2 regions of the Photobacterium sp. AWH4_225 genome follow, and region 1 is predicted to be linked to the other one. Evidence: predicted binding sites of a transcription regulator. Region 1 holds the regulator's gene; the other holds the start of a gene.
What was found. The regulator MetJ, encoded in region 1, represses methionine synthesis genes. The targets are predictions, from matches to a motif close to TTAGACNTNTANANGTCTAA.

Region 1 (7,415 bases):
CTCATACCATGACGCTTTTCCAAAGTGGCTTTTTCGGTCTCGAACAATTCCAGCCAACGGCTGCCGATATTCCCCTTGCCACAAAGCACCAAACCAATTCGCTTCTGGGCCTGGAACAAGCTTTGGTGAATACCTTGGATCAAACTATCGGTATCGGCCTTACGCAGTACCGCCACCAAACTCAACCCTGATTCAGACTCAGCAATAAACTCCAACGCCTGCCCTTTAAGCTGCTGATAGAACCCATAGCAATGCACCGCGTTGTTCACCACGCCGGCCCCTACCGCTGCAACCAGCGAGAAACCTTCGCGCAAGCGCAACTCGGCGGCAATACCACTATCCTGAAGTTGGGCTAGAACACTGTTAACGACCTCGGCGGTATAAGCCAGCTGTACCCGGCCCTTATCCGGCTCGAAACTGCTGGCAAGCGGCTGCAATTGAGTTCGCTGCAAAAAGCGTTCGATATCGGTAGCAATCGGCGCAAAATCATGGGCGCGGGTCACCGACAGCTCGATCAGGCATACCTCATCAAGCGAAGTGATGATCTTGGCACCGCGTCCCGACGCCAGAACCCGCTCCACCCGTGTCGAACCCTGCTCTGGCTGATGGCTGCAACGCAACGTCAGATCAATCGCACTTTGCGCGACCGGCTGCAAGGTACGGCTATGCAAAACTGGCGCCGCCAAACGGGCCAGCTCGCTGGCTTCATCTAGGCGAAGTAATGGCAGCAAACAGGCATCGGCGACCTTACGCGGGTCGGCACTGTAAACACCGGCCACATCACTCCAAATCGTTACCCTGTCGACATCAGCCAAAGCCCCGATAACAGTTGCAGAATAGTCTGAGCCGTTGCGGCCAAGCAGCACCGTCTCACCCACGCTGTTTTGCGCCATGAAACCGGTGATCACAACACGTTGCTGGCTGTACTGAGCCAACTGCTCCTTGAGCAACGGCCAGGACTGGGCACGGTCAACTTCCGGCTGGGCTGAGCGCTCAGCCCGCAGGAAGCAGCGCGAGTCAAGATTGACAGCTGGTAGCTGCAGCTTGGTCAGCAAAGCTGCCAACAAACGGGCCGACCATTGTTCACCATGGCCCAAGACCTTGGCCTGCTCTGCCTCTGACAGTGGCTTTTCCGCCATACCTGAAAGCACACCCAGTTCAAGATGCAGCTGGGTCAGTAGCTCATCCGCCGCTTCGCCGTCGAGCAATGATTCAATCAATGACTGTTGAAAGCTACGCAGAGACTGTAGGGCCTCATGAGCCTGGCGGCCGTCTTTGTCGAGCAATTCAAGCCATTCAATCAGGCGGTTGGTGGTTTTGCCTGCTGCCGATACAACAACCAGATCGTTTTCACTGGAATACTCGCGCAAGATCTCGGCCACTCTTAGGTAGCACTCAGGATCCGCTAGGCTACTACCGCCAAACTTATGCAATTGACGCGTAACAGGATGACTCATTTATGCTACCTCCGCCGCTTTGTTGAAAGCTTGCTCCAGATCGGCAATCAAATCCTCAGGATCTTCAAGGCCAACCGACAATCTCAGCAGGGAAGGCTTAAGCCCTGCCTCGGCCTGGGCCTCATCAGACATCGCACGGTGGGTCATGCTCGCAGGGTGACAGATCAAGCTTTCCGTACCGCCTAGCGATTCCGCCAATGAGAAACATTTTAGTGTTTTAACAAACACTTCAAGCTGTGCCATGCCGCCGGCAATCTCGAAGCTGAGCATGGCTCCGAAGCCCTTCTGCTGCTTGAGTGCTATCGCATGGCCCGGATGCTCTGGTTGGCTCGGGTGGTAGATGGTACCTACCAGCGGCTGCTGTTGCAGGTAAGTCAGGATCTGGCGGCTGTTTTCTTCATGCATACGCATTCTCGGCGCCAGTGTACGCAGGCCGCGTAACGTCATGTAGGCATCAAACGGCGCGCCGGTGGCACCGATACAGTTTGCCCACCAGGCAATCTCCTCGGCATGCTCTGCCTGCTTGGAGATCAATACCCCACCGACAACATCTGAGTGACCATTGATGTATTTAGTGGTGGAGTGGACAACAAAATCGGCACCAAGGGCAATCGGCTGCTGGAGGATCGGAGACAGGAAAGTATTATCTACCGCCACCAGCGCGCCAACTTGCTTAGCTGAAGCACAAATTTCTTCAATATCAACAATGCGCAACAATGGATTCGACGGAGTTTCGACCCAAATCAGCTTGGGCTTGAGGGCCAGAGCTTCGGCAATTGCAGCCGGATCGGTCTGATCAATAAAGCGAACTTTGAAATCACCCTTGGCTGCGCGGGTATTAAACAAACGATAAGTACCGCCATAGCAGTCATGCGGGGCAATAATCAAATCATCCGGGCCAATCAGCGCAGAAGCCAACAGGTTGATTGCCGCAGTCCCACAGCTGGTCACCACTGCGCCAGCGCCTCCTTCTAGCTCTGCCAGGGCATCGGCCAATGTGTTACGGGTCGGGTTGCCCGAGCGAGAATAATCAAATTCTGGCACCTCGCCCAATTGCGAAAAGCTGTAGGTCGAGGTTAAATAGAGAGGAGGTACCACAGCATTGTACTGGGTATCAGATTCGATGCCGGTGCGAACAGCGACGGTAGCTAGCTTCTTGTCACTCATTTTTACTTTCCTTGTCAGGGTGGCCCTGCCGAATAACTTTTATGCAACAACATAGCGACAAACACCGAAGACGTCAACACTTCTAGACGTCTATATGTCTTTGCTTATGGCGGTAAATCCCGCTAAAATTCAGGCATACTATATTTCATCACTTTTATATCGCTGAGAAGGTAAAAAATGGCAGAGTGGAATGGCGAATACATCAGCCCTTACGCGGAACACGGTAAGAAAAACGAACAAGTAAAAAAAATTACAGTTTCGATTCCATTGAAGGTTCTAAAAATCCTGACCGATGAGCGTACCCGCCGTCAGGTCAATAACTTGCGCCATGCAACCAACAGTGAGTTGCTGTGCGAAGCCTTCCTGCACGCTTACACCGGACAGCCGCTTCCTACCGATGACGACATCCGTAAAGATCGCCCGGACGATCTGCCAGCCGAAGCCAAAGCGCTGATGGAAGAAATGGGGATCACCTACGAAGACATCAACGAGTAAGTGAAACCATCACTTTCTCCTCATAATGCCAGCGTATTATGACCATAAAAAAACCAGCCCTTCGGCTGGTTTTTTATTTGCTTGGCTCAATACGGAAATTATTTCGCTTCCATGTAGCCAACCGGCATGTCAATTTGGGCAACACCCGAATCGACTGCAGCCTGGGCAACCGCTTTGGCCACACGTGGTAGCAAACGAGGGTCCATTGGCTTAGGAATGATGTATTCAGGGCCAAACTCAAGCTTGTCAGCACCAGCGGCGACGACCACTTCTGCCGGTACTGGCTCTTTGGCCAATGCGCGGATGGCATCAACGGCTGCCAGTTTCATCTCATCATTGATTTCGCTGGCACGGACATCAAGTGCGCCACGGAAGATGAATGGGAAACAGATAACATTGTTCACCTGGTTCGGGTAATCCGAACGGCCCGTACCCATGATCAAATCATCGCGTACCGCATGGGCCAGCTCAGGCTTGATTTCAGGATCTGGGTTAGAACACGCAAACACCACAGGCTTGTCAGCCATCAGCTTCAGCGCTTCAGGGGCAAGCAGATCCGGACCTGATACACCAACAAAGATATCCGCGCCTTCAATCACATCTTCCAGCGTACGCTTATCCGTGTTGTTGGCAAACAGCTGCTTATACTCGTTGATATCGTCACGACGGGTGTGGATAACACCCTTGCGATCCAGCATGTAGATTTTCTCGCGCTGGGCACCACATTTGATCAGCAGTTCCATACACGCTACGGCCGCAGCACCGGCACCCAGACAAACAATCACCGCTTCGTTGATGTTCTTACCCTGAAGTTCCAGAGCATTGAGCATACCCGCAGCAGTCACAATCGCCGTACCGTGCTGATCATCATGGAATACAGGAACATGGCAACGCTCAATCAGGCGTTTTTCGATTTCGAAGCAGTCAGGGGCCTTGATATCTTCCAGGTTGATACCACCGAACGTATCAGCAATGTTCGCCACCGTATCAACAAACTCGTCGATGGTGCGGTGCTTCACTTCGATATCAATCGAGTCCAGGCCAGCAAAGCGTTTGAACAGCAGCGCCTTACCTTCCATCACAGGTTTCGAAGCCAGCGGGCCAAGGTTACCCAGGCCAAGGATAGCAGTACCGTTGGTGATAACGGCAACCATGTTGCCTTTACCTGTGTACTTGTAGACATTTTCTGAGTTTTGCGCGATTTCACGTACCGGCTCAGCCACGCCCGGGCTATAAGCAAGAGCGAGATCTTCTACGGTATTGGCTGGCTTGGTGAGCTCGACAGCAATTTTTCCTGGTACTGGGTATGCGTGGTAGTGAAGGGCCTGTTGGCGAAAATCTTCAGACATAGTGTTCGAAATCCTGACTGGAGGTGACTTTATTTTGGAATTTGGACATAGATCATATTCTATGGCAGCACAAAATCCTAGCACCGAACATCTGGTCGATCCAATGATTCCCGGACCGAATGTTCAACATCGATGGGGAATAGCACGGCTGAAGCGGAAGCAGCAAGACGGATTCGCCACTCTGGCAGGTTCTGGTATACAGATCGGGAATAAAACAAGCGGAATACTGGAATAAAAGAGGGGTTATCGCGGGCATAAAAAAGGGGATGCTTGCGCATCCCCTTTTTCGAAATTCATCTGGCAAATTACTTGCTAGAAAGCGCACCGAAACGCTTGTTGAATTTGTCGATACGACCACCAGAGCTAACCTGACGCTGCTTACCAGTGTAGAAAGGGTGACACTTGTCGCATACATCAAGGTTGATGTCTTTACCCATAGTAGAGTTAAATACGAAAGTGTTGCCGCAAGAACAACGAGCGTTTACTGCAGTGTACTCTGGGTGAATACCTTGTTTCATGGGATAACCTCAAAAGTAAGGCCGTGTCGCTCTCCCGATCCTAAGCCGGGCACCACACGTCGTTAATAACAGAGCGTAACGGTTACATTACCAATACGCCAAATTCAGGCGGCGTATAGTAATCAATCGTGCTGCCCAGATCAACCAATATGCGCCTTTTTTCGCCGCTTTGCCGCCTGACTCTGGGCAAGGTACACTTCTCTATCTTAGTACATGCGGATTTAGCGGTTAGATATGACGCCCAACATAGCCCGAGTGGCCCTTCCTGTTCCCCTGGACAAGCAATTTGATTACTTGGTCAAACATGACCAGCAGCCAGTGATCGGCGGCAGGGTCAAAGTGCCTTTTGGACGCCAGCAACTGGTTGGGATCGTCATGGCACTGACCGATAGCTCCGATTTTCCCCTCAACCAGCTCAAGCCTATCCAAAGCGTATTAGATCAAGAGCCTCTATGGGGTCCTGGCCTGTTCAAACTCTTGACCTGGGCCAGCCAGTATTACCAGTATCCGCTGGGTGACAGCCTTGCCAATGCCATGCCTGCCCTATTGAGAAAAGGACGGGAGGCGGCACCGTCGGCGCTGAAGATGTGGCAGCTGACCGAAAGTGGCCACAATCAGCCTTTAACCGCCCTCAAGCGCGCTCCGCGCCAGGTACAGGTGTTGACCATGCTGCGCCAAGATACGCTGAGCCATGAAGCCCTACTGGCAGAAGAAGTTAGCAGCGCGACGTTGAAAACGCTGGCTGACAAAGGCTGGATTGAAACCATCGAAAAGACTCCGGCTAGCCGCAGCTGGCAGGCAGAGTTTGCCATTAATGAAGAAAAGCCCCGGCTCAATGAGGAGCAGGCGCTGGCGATTGCCAGTGTCAACGCCAACCCAGAATTTGGCAGCTACTTGCTCGAAGGCGTGACCGGCTCGGGCAAAACCGAGGTTTACCTCAACTTACTGGAACCGGTATTGGCAGCCGGTAAGCAAGCGTTGATCCTGGTCCCGGAAATCGGCCTGACGCCACAGACCATCAACCGCTTCCGCCGCCGCTTCAATGTTCCATTGGAGACTATCCATTCCGGGCTCAATGACACCGAACGGCTGTCTGCCTGGCTGGCCGGACGCGATAACCAAGCCGGGATCATCATCGGCACCCGCTCGGCGCTGTTCACCCCGTTTGCCAACCTCGGCATCATTATTGTCGACGAAGAGCATGACGCCTCTTACAAGCAGCAAGACAGTCTGCGTTATCATGCCCGGGACCTGGCGGTGATGCGTGCCAGCCAGGAGAATATTCCGATCATTCTCGGCTCGGCCACACCGGCCCTGGAGACCTTGCACAATGCCAAAAGCGGCAAATACCATCACCTTACCCTGTCTCGCCGTGCAGGTAATGCCCAGGCCGCCAGCCATGGTGTGCTTGATCTCAAAGGACAATACCTCGAAGCTGGGCTATCTGCACCGCTTATTGCCAACATGCGCCAGCATTTGGACGCGGGTAACCAAGTCATGTTGTTTCTCAACCGACGCGGCTTTTCGCCTGCGGTGATTTGCCATGACTGTGGCTGGCTGGCCGAGTGCAAGCGCTGTGATGCCTACTATACCTTCCACCAGCAAAGCGGCGAGCTGCGCTGCCACCACTGCGGGACGCAGCGCCCGATGATGCACCAGTGCGGCCAATGCGGTTCGACCCAGCTCAACGCAGTGGGGGTCGGCACCGAGCAGCTCGAGCAGCAGCTCGAAGCCTTGTTCCCAACCTACAAAACGGTTCGCATCGATCGCGATAGTACCCGACGCAAGGGGAGCCTTGAGAATTACCTCGAGGCGATCCGCAATAACGAATACCAAATACTGATCGGCACCCAGATGCTGGCCAAGGGGCACCATTTCCCCGATGTCACCCTGGTCGCCTTGCTCGACGTCGACAGCGCATTGTTTAGCAATGATTTCCGGGCCAGCGAACGCCTCGCCCAGTTATTTATCCAAGTTGCCGGCCGGGCTGGCCGCGCCAGTAAACCCGGTGAAGTGGTCCTGCAAACCCACCACCCCGAACATCCCCTGCTGCAAGCGCTGCTATATAAAGGGTATGACAACTTCGCCAGCGGGGCGCTGAACGAACGCAGACAGGCATGGCTACCGCCATTTACCTACCTCGCCCTGCTACGTGCAGAAGCCAACCAGAGCGAGCTGGTCGAGCAGTTTTTTCAACAGGTACGCGGAATTTTCGAATCCAGTCCTATCGCCAACCAGGACACCATGGTAATGGGTCCTAACCCTGCCCCGCTGTCGCGCCGGGCAGGACGATACCGTTGGCAATTGCTGCTGCAAGCACCAAGCCGCAAGGCATTGCAGCAATGGCTATCTGTTGCCAAGCCGGCGATTGCTTTGCTCCCCCTGGCCAAGAAGATCCGCTGGTCAATTGATGTCGAGCCGCAGGATTT
Region 2 (7,415 bases), 1.2 Mb from region 1:
CAACAACCGAACCGAAGAAAATACTGCTAGGGTCATCGGCTTTGTTAACGATCAGATCGAGTACCTCACCCTCGCCATTGATTTTCTTGCCGAGCAGGTTACCAAACTACAAAAAGATCTCGATAGTGCCGACCAAGAGCAAAAACTGATAATCCAAAAGACCCTTCATGAAACAACCGCTTTTTATCACACGATTCTTGGCGAACAATGGACAAATTTTGGCTGGCTAGAGTTAATGGGAAAGCCGGATGAAGAAAGCAAAGAAGCCCTGATAAAAGAAATTGATCAAAGGCTAGATTTTCTATCAGCCAAACTCTCGTTCGATAACCAACAAGAAAATATGCTGGCAGGCCAACTAAGATCAGCAACCGAAGAAGAGAAAGCTTCGCTTCAACTCCAATACATTCATGCCCAACGCCAGGTCGTCGGTGATATTGAAGGGCTACAGTTTATTGTCGATCTTGCTAACAAGATGGGCTTAGACACCACCGACTACACCAAACAGTTGTTCGTTGTGTCCGGTAATCTAACCAATGAGCTCCTTGATATAAAAGTGCTTTGGTCATTACTTTCTGACGGTTTGAAAGACTTCCGAGACTATTTAGCACAAAATACGCCTTCTGCCTTGTTCAAACTGTTTGTGTTTCTGGTCATCATCTTTATCTTCAAAATCTTCAAGAATATCACCCGGCGTATTGTTACCCGCGCGGTGTCTTCGCCAACGTTGCGGATGTCGCAGTTAATGAAAGACTTCTTCATCTCTATAAGTGGCAACACCGTGTTGTGTATCGGTATCCTGATTGCCCTATCGCAAATAGGACTGAACCTCGCTCCCGTTCTGACCGGTTTCGGTGTGGCGGGTGTGATTATCGGCTTTGCCCTACAGGATACCTTGTCTAACTTTGCATCCGGTATGATGCTGCTGATTTACCGCCCGTTCGATGTCGACGATTTTGTCGAAGCCGGCGGAACCTCGGGAAAAGTTAGTCATATGAGTTTAGTCAGCACTACCATCAAGACGTTTGATAACCAAATCCTTATCGTACCGAACAGTAAAATATGGGGAGACACGATAAAGAATATTACCCACGAAAGAGTTAGACGGGTCGATATGGTATTTGGTATTGGCTATGGTGACGACGTAGAGAAAACAGAAAAAGTATTGGAAGCTATTTTAGCTGATCACCCAATGGTGCTGCGCTCACCCGAACCAACCATCAAGCTGCATGTACTCAATTCCTCCTCTGTCGATTTCATCGTTCGTCCCTGGGTTAAAACAGAGGACTATTGGGATGTCTACTGGGATGTGACCCGAGAAGTTAAAATGCGCTTTGACAGGGAAGGCATATCTATCCCGTTCCCACAACAAGATGTTCATCTTCATATGATAAAAAAGGATGAAGGTTAAACTGACGCAGGCTTAACATTTTTTCTTTTTGGGTCGTATAAACTACTATCTTGTTTAGTGTTTATGTTTTTTCTATGGACTAAAACATAACCAATCCTGAATATAGTTAAGGTTTAGTGTGATTTTTTATATTCCCTCACACCAAAATCTGATATATATTGTAAAACAAGATAAAAAACAACGTACAATTAATTCTCTAGCTTATGTATTCAGGGGAATAATACTTGGCTAGACAGTTATAAAGACTTCTGGGAATTTATGATGATGAAGAAACGTTTTCTTGCAGCTTTGGCCGTACCTGTCATTCTTGCCGCTTGTGCATCAAACACTGTAAGCGAGCCGACTACCGCTATGATTACGAATACTGATCTTGCTTCTTACAACTGGGTGCTCAACAAAGTTGACGGTAATGCACTTGAAATTGCGGAACCATTCAAAGCCCCTAACCTTCAGCTATCTTCTGATCTCGGTGCCAACGGCCATGCTGGCTGTAACCGTTACTTCGGACAAGCTGAGCTGAACGAAGGCAAGCTTCGCATCGAAAAAATGGGCATGACCATGATGGCTTGTCCAGAGCCTGCGATGGAGCTTGAGCGAGTGATGAGCGCAACGCTAATGGACTGGAGCACAGCCACAGTAGCAGGCAACCAGCTAACGCTAGCCGGTACAGAACATACGCTGACTTTCACACGCACCGAAGCTGAGTAAACAACCAATCATGATTTAATACTCCTGCAATTTGCAGGAGTATTATTTTATAAATAACTACTTTTAGTTAACTCTGGTATATACCCAAGTTACCTCAAGGTGCAGGATTCAGAGGGTTGTCAGCGCATTCATGCAAGGCGAAGGTTTGCAGGAATGGCATTCCCTTTCAAAAAGCTTCTACGAAGGAGTGAATGGGCTGACACCCTCCCGAAGGGCGAGTTTTCTAAGCTTCTATACCGCGTTATTGTTTCTTGATTTAGAGCCACTAGTTCTTCAAAACAATGCCTTGTCTATAAGCTTATAAATTCTCGCTGAACCTGCATCTTGAAATAGCTTGGGTATATGTCAAAACCATTAATTCACAAAACTTTAATTTCTTGTCAGACATACATACTCAAGCTTCATACCTTCCTTATTAAATTGATTAATCCACAAACCATTTCAATAAGTTACATATAACTGATACCACTATCAAAAACTATATAATATGTTATCAATTAAGCCTTGCTGATAAGTTATTAACTTAAAGTTTTGTAAATCATGCCTATAGCGAATTTTTATCATCTAAGATAATAACTGTGACACGTTACACGTTTTCACTCTTGCTAAGGTAGGCTGCCATGAAAAATATCGCATTAATTATTGCTGGATTATTTCTTGCCAATTCGGCTGTTGCTTATGAGCTACAAGGTCGTAATGACAATAGTGAAGTGTCAAAGCAGCATGTTGAATATAAACCGTCCAATTATGTTCCAAACAGCGAACAACTTCAGGGCCAAAATGATCGTACCCACTTTCCTAAGCTGAAGACCAAATATAGCAAGTCGGACTACAAGCCTAGCTTCGATGACATAAAAGGTCGCTCTTAACACGTCAAAGCCCCTGAGAGACATCACAGGGGCTTTACTTCACGCATTAGCAGCACTACACATCAATGACCTTATACAGCTTTCGATTGATACTGCTGTCGCAGTAATTTCGCCGCTTCAACCAAGTTTGTTAGGGCTGCTTCGGTTTCTTCCCAACTCCGCGTTTTCAATCCGCAATCAGGATTTATCCATAAACGTTCAGCCGGTATTTTCGCTTCTGCCTTTTCTACCAGTTCAACGATCTGCTCTACCGAAGGTATGTTTGGAGAGTGGATATCATAAACCCCAGGACCAATCTCATTCGGGTAATCAAAGGCCTCGAAAGCTTTGAGTAACTCCATATCAGAACGGGAAGTCTCAATGGTGATCACATCAGCATCCAAAGCGGCGACTGACTCAATCATGTCATTGAACTCGCTGTAACACATATGGGTGTGGATCTGGGTTTGCGGCTCCGCGCTGGCGGCAGAAATCTTGAAGGCTTTAACGGCCCAATCGAGATATGTCTGCCAGTGGCTTGCCTTAAGTGGCATTCCTTCACGGATCGCAGGCTCATCAATCTGGATAATCTTGATACCTTTGTCTTGCAGATCGGCCACTTCATCTCGCAAAGCCAGTGCTATCTGATTAGCAATCGCTTCGCGACTTAGATCTTCCCGCGGAAATGTCCATCCCAAGATTGTCACAGGACCTGTCAGCATACCTTTTACAGGCTTTTCCGTTAGTGATTGAGCATACTGCGCCCAAGAAACTGTCATTGGCTCAGCACGATAAATATCAGACACAATCACGGCAGGTTTCACACATCGAGAGCCATAACTTTGTACCCAACCAAAGCGAGTCGCGGCAAAACCTTCAAGCAGCTCAGCAAAGTATTCCACCATGTCATTACGCTCAGCTTCGCCATGAACCAAGACATCCAGGCCAAGCTTGTTCTGGCGCTCAATCGCATCGTCGATATGCCCCTGCATGGCATTGACATAAGCTTGCTCGTCCAACCGCCCTGCTTTGAAGTCCCTTCGTTGGGTGCGAATCTCGCTGGTTTGCGGGAAGGAACCAATGGTTGTTGTTGGCAGCAGCGGTAACCCTAATGACTGACGCTGTAGGCGAGCACGCTCTTGGTAAGGCAATTTTCTCTCTGCCAGAGCATCGGTAATGGCTTCACTTCGCTGGCGAACCTGTTCATTATTAACTACTGCACTGGTTGCTCGTGCTTTGATCGGCGCGCTGTAACGAGCACACTCTTCAATCGCGATCTCATGGCCATCAATGGCCTGTGCTAACAAGGTCAACTCACGACATTTTTGCTTGGCAAACGCCAACCACTGGCGCACTTCAGGCTCAAGCTCAGTTTCCAAGTCCAAGTCCATCGGGCTATGAAGCAATGAGCACGAAGAAGCTAGCCAGAGGCGATCTCCTAGTAGAGCCTTGACCGGTTGTAGTTTTTCCAGCAGAGCACTGAGATCTGCCCGCCAGACGTTTCGTCCATTGACTACGCCAGCCGATAACACCCAGCCTTCAGGTAAATGCTGCACCACTTCTTCCAGTTGTTCAGGCGCTGCCGAGACATCCACATGAAGGCCATCGACTTTCAGTCCGGTGATCACGTCCAAATGATGAGTAATGTTATCAAAATACGTCGTCAGCAAGAGTTTTGGTGCTCCATGGAGCACCTGATAAGCAATTTTAAATGAATTTCGCCACTCTTTAGGAAGCTCAAGCGCCAGTACTGGCTCATCAATCTGTACCCAATCAACACCGAGGTTTGCCAGTTTAGTTAGAATTTGCTGATACGCCGCCAGCAGTCTTGGCAATAAAGAAAGCCTATCAAAGCCTTGCTCTTTTTCTTTTCCCAGCCATAGATAAGAAACAGGCCCCAACAGTACAGGTTTCACTTTATGGCCAGCTTGCTTGGCTTCAGCGATTTCTTCGAACAGTTGCGGCCAGCTGACGTTGAATTCATCGTCGGCGCTGAACTCAGGCACAATGTAGTGATAGTTGGTATAGAACCATTTGGTCATATCAGATGCTGCACACGCACAGCCAGTTGGCGCTTTGCCCCTCGCAACCCGAAACAGTGTATCAAGATCAGGAAAACCACTACGGTGGCGCTTTGGCAAGTGACCAAGCAGCATACTGGTACCAAGCACATGGTCGTACCAAGCAAAATCACCAACAGTAACGACATCAAGCCCTGATCCTGCTTGCTCTCCCCAGTGGCGATGACGAAGCAGACTACCGACTTCCTTCAGTTCTGCCTGCGAAATCTCCCCGCGCCAGTACTTTTCCTGAGCAAACTTTAGTTCTCGCTGGCTGCCAATTCGCGGGTACCCCAAAATATGTGTTGTTGTTTTTACAGTCATTATTGTTCCGTCCATGCATTCTTTACCGTTGTTGGAATAACAATGACCCACCCACTGACTATGAGCAATTTCTTATCACTAATGATTATCTTGAATAAAATTCATATGAAATGACTTGTGTAATTATTGATAAAACACTATTTGGCCGTCTAGATGTTTACACCGCTATTTTTTCTCGTTACAGTAAACAGCGTTACAGGGATAGCGCGAACACGGAACGTATGAGGAAACGATTTGATTGAAATTAAGCACTTAAAAACACTGACTGTGTTGAGAGATACCGGATCGTTAACCGCGACAGCCACTACCTTGTGTCTGACCCAGTCAGCTTTGTCTCACCAACTAAAAGATTTAGAGCAACGGCTGGGTAGCCAGCTTTTCCTGCGCAAAACTCGCCCTGTAAAGTTCACAGCAGAGGGTGATATTTTATTGCGCCTTGCCGATGACCTCTTCCCCCGACTGGCGCAAGCAGAGCACGAACTTGCTAGCTTAAAAGAAGATACCAACGGCCGACTTCATATGGCGATAGAGTGCCACTCCTGCTTCCAATGGCTGATGCCAGCACTCAAGGAGTACCAGACCCATTGGCCGAATGTCACTTTAGACTTCTCATCCGGTTTTGGTTTCGAGCCACTGCCAGCACTGAGTGCCGGAGAGCTCGATCTCGTTATTACCTCAGATATCCAAACTCGAAGTGAAATTCATTTCGAGCCGCTGTTTGATTTTGAAATGCGCCTGATTGTTTCACCTCAATCACCACTGGCCTCAAAAGAAGTGATTACCCCGGAAGATCTAGCCCATGAAACTATGCTGAGTTATCCGGTACAACGTAGCCGCCTAGATGTGGTAAAACATTTCATGCAACCTGCAGGAGTTGAGCCAGCCAATTGGAAACAAGCGGATAATACCCTGATGCTGATTCAGATGGTTTCTGCTGGACTAGGCGTTGCTGCACTGCCGAACTGGGCCGTTTATGACTTTGCTCGCCAAGGGCTCATTATCAGCAAACCGCTTGGTGATGGCTTGTGGCGTCGCTTATTTGCCGCGATCAGAGCCCAAGAGCGAGAACGCCATTATCTTTCTGCTTTTTTTGCTACGGCAAAGCAACAGTGCCAAACACACCTGGAAGGAATCAAGGCTGCATAATCAAGGTGAGTGTTATTCACCTTCATCATTGCAGCCTGAATTAGAGAGCGGATGTTATTTGAATTGGTTATTGATTGGATCGTAATGGTAGCCCAAGTCTTCCATTTTTTGATTTAATTCGTTGAAGTCCAGCTCATAGCGGCTGACCAACTCTTCGACTGTCGAACACTCAAGGCGTAATCGCTCATTCACGATACCGAGAACGATGTTGCCATCCATGTTCAAAAGATTGTTAATCTCCATACTTCCTGCCCCTCGGTAAGTATTCACTCATGAGTAAGCATAGACAGAATGAGGCGGAAAGAGAAAGCGCCGCCTCACATTTCACCAATCTGGCTTAGGTCTAACGGCCAGGCAATTAAATTAATGCGACCTGCATGTTGGCAGAGAGCACTAAAATGCCAGCAGCCGCCACCAATTGCCAACGGTTAACGGTTTTTCCCGTTAACAGGTGCATCGACCATACGAGCAGCCCAGCGACCAGTAATACCAAAGACGCAACCACATTGGTTGTTAGCAATGCGAGTTGGCTCTCATCGAGTAAAGAAGATAGCCACAGTAAACAAAGTACACTCACCATAGCACTGATAAAACCAGCGAAAGGTAACAAGCGGTGGAAAGCCTGCAAACGGGTTCTTGCCTGAGTCAATAGAATGTGGGCAACCAGTGAACCGAACAGTGCAATGCTGACCGTGCTCAATACTGCCACCGGTAGCGTTAATGTCGGTAACAGCGAGAACCAGACGAGAAAAGCCAATACATTCGCTGCGTAGAACACGTTTAATGGTCCGGCATCACGGGTTTTGCCCGTTTTAACTTTCAAGGTGAAGTAACCCAAAGCAAGCAACGGTAAGAATGCATAAGGCTGGGCCAGTGCTACAACCAGCCAACCAAATAGAAGAACAGGTAAAGTTTTATGTA

Region 2: metE (5-methyltetrahydropteroyltriglutamate--homocysteine S-methyltransferase) is a predicted target of MetJ. The motif match lies at 5,490-5,509, and genes of this name have one in related genera.

Annotation. Positions count from the first base shown of each region.
Region 1 is NZ_JBSWTF010000001.1:162,323-169,737, reverse strand. It holds gene ACXAD4_RS00860 (bifunctional aspartate kinase/homoserine dehydrogenase II) at 1-1,457, opposite strand, end outside; gene ACXAD4_RS00855 (O-succinylhomoserine (thiol)-lyase) at 1,458-2,624, opposite strand; gene metJ (met regulon transcriptional regulator MetJ) at 2,802-3,119, shown strand; gene ACXAD4_RS00845 (malic enzyme-like NAD(P)-binding protein) at 3,218-4,468, opposite strand; gene rpmE (50S ribosomal protein L31) at 4,774-4,986, opposite strand; gene priA (primosomal protein N') at 5,221-7,415, shown strand, end outside.
Region 2 is NZ_JBSWTF010000001.1:1,401,200-1,408,614, reverse strand. It holds gene ACXAD4_RS06825 (mechanosensitive ion channel domain-containing protein) at 1-1,408, shown strand, start outside; gene ACXAD4_RS06820 (META domain-containing protein) at 1,670-2,116, shown strand; gene ACXAD4_RS06815 (hypothetical protein) at 2,737-2,985, shown strand; gene metE (5-methyltetrahydropteroyltriglutamate--homocysteine S-methyltransferase) at 3,057-5,348, opposite strand; gene metR (HTH-type transcriptional regulator MetR) at 5,583-6,494, shown strand; gene ACXAD4_RS06800 (DUF4250 domain-containing protein) at 6,549-6,737, opposite strand; gene ACXAD4_RS06795 (hypothetical protein) at 6,853-7,415, opposite strand, start outside.